Regions from separate parts of the Janthinobacterium sp. 35 genome, predicted to be linked through region 1. Evidence: predicted binding sites of a transcription regulator. Region 1 holds the regulator's gene; the other holds the start of a gene.

Region 1 (3,549 bases):
TCGAATTCGACGGGCGACAATTCCATGCGGCGCGCCTCGATCTTCGAATAGTCGAGCACGTCGTTGAGGATGCCCAGCAGCGATTGGCCCGCCACGCGCACCATGGTCAGATACTTGCGCTGTTCCGTATCGAGCCTGGTATTGCCCAATAAGTACACCATGCCCAGCACGGCATTCAGGGGCGTGCGGATTTCATGGCTCATGTTGGCCACGAAATCGCTCTTCGCGCGGTTGGCCGCCTCGGCCCGGTCGCGCTCCTGTTCCAGCTCCGCCGCGCGCGCTTCGAGTTCCTGCTGCAGGCGGTCGCGTTCGCTCATCAGGCCGTTGAACGCTTCCGTCAGTTCGCCGATTTCGTCGCGCTGCCGCACCGGCACGGGCGTGAAACGGCTGCCGCTGGTGCGCATGGCTTGCAGCGTGTCGCGCAGGCGCACCAGCGGCGACAGCAGGCGCACGGTGACCCAGCCCAGAATAAACGCGGCCAGCAGCGAAGCGAGGACGCTCCACAGCACCAGCCGGTACAGCACGCCATCGAACGGTTCGAAGGCATCGTCGAGAGGCAGCGAGGCGGCCAGCAGCCAGTTCACCGATTTCAGGCGTTTGAAGCTGTTGACGGCCGTGATGCCGCGGCTGTTGGTGCTGACCATGCTGCCTTCGCCATCTTGCTTCAGCAACTGCGTGGTGGTCAGGTTGGCGTTCGGCAGGCGCGGCTGCAGCAAGCGGCTGGTGTCGGGGTGCAGCACGTAGCGCGGCACGGCGCCGCGCGTGAGGATGAAGTAATAGCCGCTCTTGCCGATCTTTTCCGAACGCAAGCGTCCCAGCAGGTTGTCCTTGTACAGGCGCAGCACGCCGATCACCACGCCAGCCACCTGGCCATCGGCGGTGAGCACGGGCGCCACCATCTGCACGATGGGCATGCCGCTCGACTTGCCCAGCATCGGCTCGGTGATCATGGGCTGGCGCGTGCGCAGCACGGTCTGGAAATATTCGCGCTCGGCGACGTTGATGCCGGCGCGCCCCGCTACTTCCGGCATGTCGGCTACGACGGCGCCTTGCGCATCGAGCACCAGCACGTCGTCGAACAGTACCAGCATCGAGCGGCGCGAATAGTATTCGCGCAATTGGGCGGGCTGGGCGATCAATGCCGGCGGCTGTTGCCGGGCCGTCAAAGTGACGATCTGCAGCAGCATGCCCAGCTTGTCGTCGAGTTCGGCAGCGGTGCGGGTGATCAGGGCAGACTGCTGGCTCAGCAGTACTCGGGTGAAGTCGGCGCGCATGCGCTGCACCTGTATCATGGTGACCAGCGCGATCATGGCGATCGAGGTCAGGCTGGTGGCCAGCGCGACTTTTGCTTTGATGCCGAGAGGCTTCATGATTTCCTTTTCAGTACCGGGCGGTACAGGCGGCAGCTAATGCTGTCGGGAATTTTCCTATCAATACATCAACTTGGCAAGCGGCGCCGCGCAAATTGCCTTTCCCACCTGGGCTTTTAACGATGTTGCCATATAATCAAAGTCAGAACGTCGTTTATTCAGCGGAAATGCGGTGAAATTGGCACACGGCAACCCTGTATGCAGTAAACTCGTTATTGCATTTTCTAAAAGGTACCGACATGACTGAAGCGCTACTCACTCCCACCATGCCCACAGTGACCGTGGAAGCGTTGCGTGCGCGATGCTCGACCTGCAGCATGCATCAATTGTGCCTGCCGATGGGCCTCGATGTGGGCGACATGGACAGGCTGGACCAGATCATCGGCCGCCGCCGCAAGATCGTGCGCGGTGCCTCGCTGTTCCGCATCGGCGACTCGTTCCAGAATCTGTACGCGATCCGCCTGGGGCACTTCAAGACGTACCAGATCAATCCGGGCGGTGAAGAGCAGGTGACGGGTTTTCAGATGGCTGGCGAACTGCTGGGTATGGACGCCATCAGCGCCGACCGCCATCACTGTAATGCGGTGGCGCTGGAAGACAGCGAAGTGTGTGAAATTCCGTTTTCCAGCCTGGAACAATTACTGGGCAATATGCCGACCCTGCTGCGTCATTTCCATCGCATGATGAGCCAGGAAATCACACGCGAGCAAAGCGTCATGCTGTTGCTGGGCAATATGCAGGCGACCCAGCGTTTTGCCGCCTTTATCGTCAACCTGGCCTCGCGCTATGAAGCGCGCGGCTATTCGGCCAGCAAATTTCAGCTGCGCATGTCGCGCGAGGAAATCGGCAATTACCTGGGGCTGACCATCGAGAGCGTCAGCCGTTTATTGTCGAAATTCAAGAAGGAAGGCTGGCTGCGCGTCTCCAACCGCGAGATCGAGATCTTGCAGCCCGCCAAGTTGAAAGCCATTACGGCCGGCACGGACGTCTGCAAATAAGGCTTACAGTTCCTCATCTGCATGCAGCGCGATGCTGCGCTGCAGCGGCCAGGTCCAGATGCCGGACAGGCGCCACTCGCGTTTGTCGTTTTCCACCAGTACTTGCCAGCGGCTGCGTTCGAGCATCGGCAGCGCCACGGAAAAATTGCCGGCCGCATCGGGCTGCACCAGCAGCTTGATATCCTTTTCCGGCAAGGTCGCATGCGCCAGATGCAGCTGCAGCGGACCCTGGTAAGCCTTGCCGAAGCTGTGCACGGAACCACTCAGGCGCGCTTGTGCCACGTCATACGACAGGCTGGTATCCATCGCCAGGTTGCTGGCGATCGTGTCGCGCTTCAAATCCTGGTTGATCGCCTTGCCCTGCTTGTAATAGTCGCCCACCACCAGCGCATCAGGCTGCGTAAACGCGATATAGCCCATGAAGCTGCCGACGACCACCGACAGGCCGGGGCCGATCATCAGCAGCCAAGGCCAGCGATGCTTGTACCACGGGGCAACGGGAGGTTGCAGTTTCAGACTGTCGGACATTTTGTTCTCCTTGGGGTCGGACCCTGTGGGTCTGACCCCAGCTTTTGCTTCTGGGTTGAAAATACAGTAAACCTACCGCATGTTGGATGCTACCCCTACGGCGACATACCGGGGTCGGACCCGGAGGGTCCGACCCCGAATCAACATCACCGCGGTACGATGAATACCGCGCTTTCACGCACATGCAGCGATGGGTCGTCCAGCGAATGCAATTCGATCGCAATCTTGTTCGAACCCTTTTCGCCCACGCCGTGCGGCACGCGCAGGCGGATCGGCCAACCCAGCGTTTCCGTCGGCTGCAAGGTCACCTCTTCGCGCGTCAGCAAGGTCAGGCCCGGCAAGCCGGAAGCGCTGATTTTAAAATGCTGGGTTTGCTCCGAGGTGTTCATGATCTGCAAGCGGTAGACGTTTTCGATCATGCCGTCTTCCACTTCGCGTCCCATCGAACCGCGGTCGCGGATCACGTCCATTTTCAGGGGCGTGCGCAGCGCCAGCGAGGTACACACGGCGATGATGATCAGGGCCAGGATGGAAGTGTAGATCAGCACGCGCGGGCGCATGGCGCGCTGGCGGATCTGCTTCGAACTGAAGTTGTTTTCCATCGCATGGTCGGTACTGTAGCGTACCAGTCCCCGCGGCCGGTCGACCTTGTC
Region 2 (3,549 bases), 2.1 Mb from region 1:
ATGTCGGCCAGTTGCGCGTCGAGCTGGCGCAGGCGGGCGAACTCCTGCTGTATCTGCGCGCGCTTGGTGGCGATGTGCTGCGACAGGGCGGCCCAGTCGGTCTCGTCGCCTGCCAGGATGGGCAGCAGTTCGGCCAGGCGGAAGCCCAGCGCTTGCGCCTGGCGTATGAGTCTGACTTGCGCCAGGTCTTGCTGCGTGTAGACGCGGTAGGCGCCGGAACGGCGCACGTCGCCCAGCAAGCCCAGCGCTTCATAGTGGCGCAAGGCCTTGGGCGAGGTGCCCGCCAGGCGGGCGATTTCTCCGATGTACATGCTTGTCCCTGGTTGAGCTGCGGCGCACGCAGTGTAGCGCAGATGGCTTGCCAGGCGCTACCTTGCGCGCTGCCTCAGGAGGCTTTGCGCGGCGGGACTTTCTTCGCCGTGCATTCGGCGCAGGTGCCGTACAGCGACAGCGCGTGCTCATGCAGCACGAAACCTCGCTCGGTGGCGATTTCATTCTGGCGCAGTTCGATGCCTTCATCGACGAATTCATCGACCTTGCCGCAACCCGTGCAGACCAGGTGATCGTGGTGCTGGCCTTCATTCAGTTCGAAGACGGCATGGCCCGATTCGAAGTGCCGGCGAAACAGGATGCCCGCTTCGGCAAACTGCATCAGCACGCGGTATATGGTGGCCAGGCCCACGTCGATTTTTTCAGCCAGCAAGAGTTTGTAGACATCGTCCGCACTCAGGTGCTTGATGCCCCCTTCTTGAAACAGCTGCAGAATCCGCAAGCGGGGGATGGTTACTTTCAAGCCCGATTCACGCAGTTCCCTCAATATATCCATGTCTCCCATTCCTTTTTATGATCGCCTGAGCGAGCGCTTAAGCGTGAACCTGCATTATATCGCAAATGATAATCATTACCATTCGCATGTGCGAACTGGAAATAGTATGCGGTGTAGCCAGTTGGGTATCCAGTGACATCGGCGCAAGTGGCCATTGCGTGGCGGGCAACTTGTAGCAGCGCTAGTGTCCGATATGGAAAAGTGGCGCTCGAATCGTTACACTGTGCAGCAGGCAATAACAATGGAGGGGGCATGGACCGATTTGATGCGATGCGTCTGTTTACCCGCATCGTCGAGCTGCGCAGTTTCACGCAGGCGGCGCATGACCTCGGCTACCCGAAGGCGACCGTCACGCATGCGATCAAGCAACTCGAAGCGCGGCTGCACGTGCGCCTGCTGCAGCGGACCACGCGGCAAGTGACGCCCACGCCCGATGGCGAGGCGTATTACCAGCGCTGCGCGCGCCTGCTGGCGGACCTGGAAGAAACGGAAGCCGTGTTTTCCTCGGCGATGCAGCAGCCGGCAGGCAAGCTGCGCATCGACCTGCACGCGACCCTGGCCACGCATTTCGTCCTGCCCGTGCTGGACCAGTTCTGCGCCCGCTACCCTCTGATCGAACTGGAGATCGGCATGGGCGACCGCCTCGTAGACCTGGTGCGCGAAGGCGTCGACTGCGTGCTGCGCGTGGGCGAACTGAGCGACTCGTCGATGGTGGCGCGCCGCGTGGCGTTGCTGGAACAGCTGACGTGCGCCAGCCCCGCCTACCTGGCCGCGCACGGCATGCCGGAGAATCTGGCGCAGCTCGATGGCCACCGCGCCGTCAATTTCTTTTCCGCCCAGACGGGCAAGGTCTGGCCCTTCGATTTCAAGGTGGACGGCCAGCGCCACAGCGTGGCCTTGCCGGGCACCGTATCCGTCAACAATGCCGACGCGTATCACGCCTGCTGCCGCGCGGGCCTGGGCTTGATTCAGGCACCCCGCTACCATCTGCAGCAGGCACTGGCCACCGGTGAGCTGGTGGAAGTGTTGTCGGCCATGCGTCCCGACCCGCTGCCCGTGTCCGTGCTGTATCCCCATCAGCGGCAATTGTCGCCGCGCGTGCGCGTGTTTGCCGACTGGCTCGCCAGCTTGTTCGCCGAGGTGGCTTAATTTTGCAATGCCGCATTTTCTTGACCTTGGTAAAGAAAAAAATCCCTCTAGTGATGCCATCTAGCACTATTTGATGTGGATCAAAGTTTTTGTTGCACTGCACTCTTAAACTTCGCAGCGTTACTTAACGACAAAAAGAGGGAACTAGAATGAAGAAGTCCGCAACTGCAGCAGCAATCGTCCTGGCCGCCATCGGCGCATTCGCCGGTAATGCAATGGCGCAGGAAAGCCCATGGCTGGTGCGCGCGCGCGCCGTGCACATCGATCCTGCCAACAAATCTACTCCTGTTGGTGGCGTCGGCGCATCGGACACGATCCACGTCAGCAGCAAGACGATTCCTGAAATCGATATTTCGTATTTCTTCACACCGAACATCGCTGCCGAGCTGATCCTGACGTATCCGCAAAAGCATGACGTCACCCTGGGTGGCCAAAATATCGGCACGTTCAAGCATTTGCCGCCGACCTTGTCGCTGCAATACCACTTCATGCCGGAAAAACAGTTGAGCCCATACGTCGGTGCAGGCGTGAACTATACGAATATTTCGAGCGTGAAACTGCTCAATGGCGCTGGCCGCCTGGAGCATGACAGCTGGGGCTTCTCGCTGCAAGCTGGCGTCGACTACAAGCTGGATAAAAACTGGTCGCTGAACTTCGACATCAAGAAAGTCCAGATCCGCAGCGACGTCTTCGTCGGTGGCGCCAAGGCCAGCGAAGTCAAGATCGATCCTGTCCTGATCGGTGTAGGCGTCGGCTACCGCTTCTAGGGACACCTATCAAAACCTACTGCGCGTCGTAATTTGCGGTCTGCGATGCTCACTGGCTCGGCGCCCCCGTACCTTCGTACAGTTGCGCTTCTCAACCACAACTTACTTCCGCTCGCTACGGTTTTGTTAGGTGTTGCAAGTATTGAAGATGCCCGCGCAGTGCGGGCGCAAAAAAAACGGCCAGGTGTGAACCTGGCCGTTTTTTTGCGTGCAGCGCTTTGCCTTATTTTTTCAGCGTCTTTTCCAGCGCCAACTGGTAGTCCGTCTTTTCGTAGCCGGCCAGGTATTTGTTCGTCGCGTCGAGGAAGGCGCGCGAGCGGTAAGCCGCTTCCAGGTCCTTGACCCATGGCTTGGCCTTGTCGGCCGTGCGGATGGCCACCAGGTTGATGTAGCTGTCCGAGATTTTTTCCACGCTAAGGGCCGAGGTCAGCTTCATGCCGGCGGCCAGGGCGAAGTTACCGTTCACAAAGGCGTAGTCGGCGTCGGCCAGCGAACGCGGCAGCTGCGCCGCTTCCAGCGGCACCAGTTTCAGCTTCTTCGGGTTTTCCAGCACGTCGCGCTCGGAAGCGCGCAGCGGATCGACGTTCGGTTTCAGCTTGATCCAGCCCATCTTGGCCAGCATCACCAGCGCGCGCGCCTGGTTGGTGGGGTCGTTCGGCATGGTGATGGTGGCGCCGTTTTTGACTTCCGCCAGGGACTTTTGCTTGCCGCCGTACAGGCCGATCGGCATGGTCGGCACGGTGATGAGGGAGCTCAGTGGCAGCTTGTTATCGGTGGCGAACTTGGTCAGATACACGATGTGCTGGA

What was found. The regulator FNR, encoded in region 1, switches genes on or off when oxygen is low (the NO sensors DNR and NnrR bind a similar motif). The targets are predictions, from matches to a motif close to TTGATNNNNATCAA.
Region 2: CLU93_RS21060 (OmpW/AlkL family protein) is a predicted target of FNR. The motif match lies at 2,046-2,059, and genes of this name have one in related genera.

Annotation. Positions count from the first base shown of each region.
Region 1 is NZ_PEFN01000001.1:2,625,640-2,629,188, forward strand. It holds gene CLU93_RS11785 (response regulator) at 1-1,370, opposite strand, end outside; gene fnr (fumarate/nitrate reduction transcriptional regulator Fnr) at 1,610-2,368, shown strand; gene CLU93_RS11795 (FixH family protein) at 2,372-2,896, opposite strand; gene ccoG (cytochrome c oxidase accessory protein CcoG) at 3,043-3,549, opposite strand, start outside.
Region 2 is NZ_PEFN01000001.1:4,708,389-4,711,937, forward strand. It holds gene CLU93_RS21045 (MerR family transcriptional regulator) at 1-311, opposite strand, end outside; gene fur (ferric iron uptake transcriptional regulator) at 386-826, opposite strand; gene CLU93_RS21055 (LysR family transcriptional regulator) at 1,079-1,975, shown strand; gene CLU93_RS21060 (OmpW/AlkL family protein) at 2,125-2,742, shown strand; gene CLU93_RS21065 (MetQ/NlpA family ABC transporter substrate-binding protein) at 2,966-3,549, opposite strand, start outside.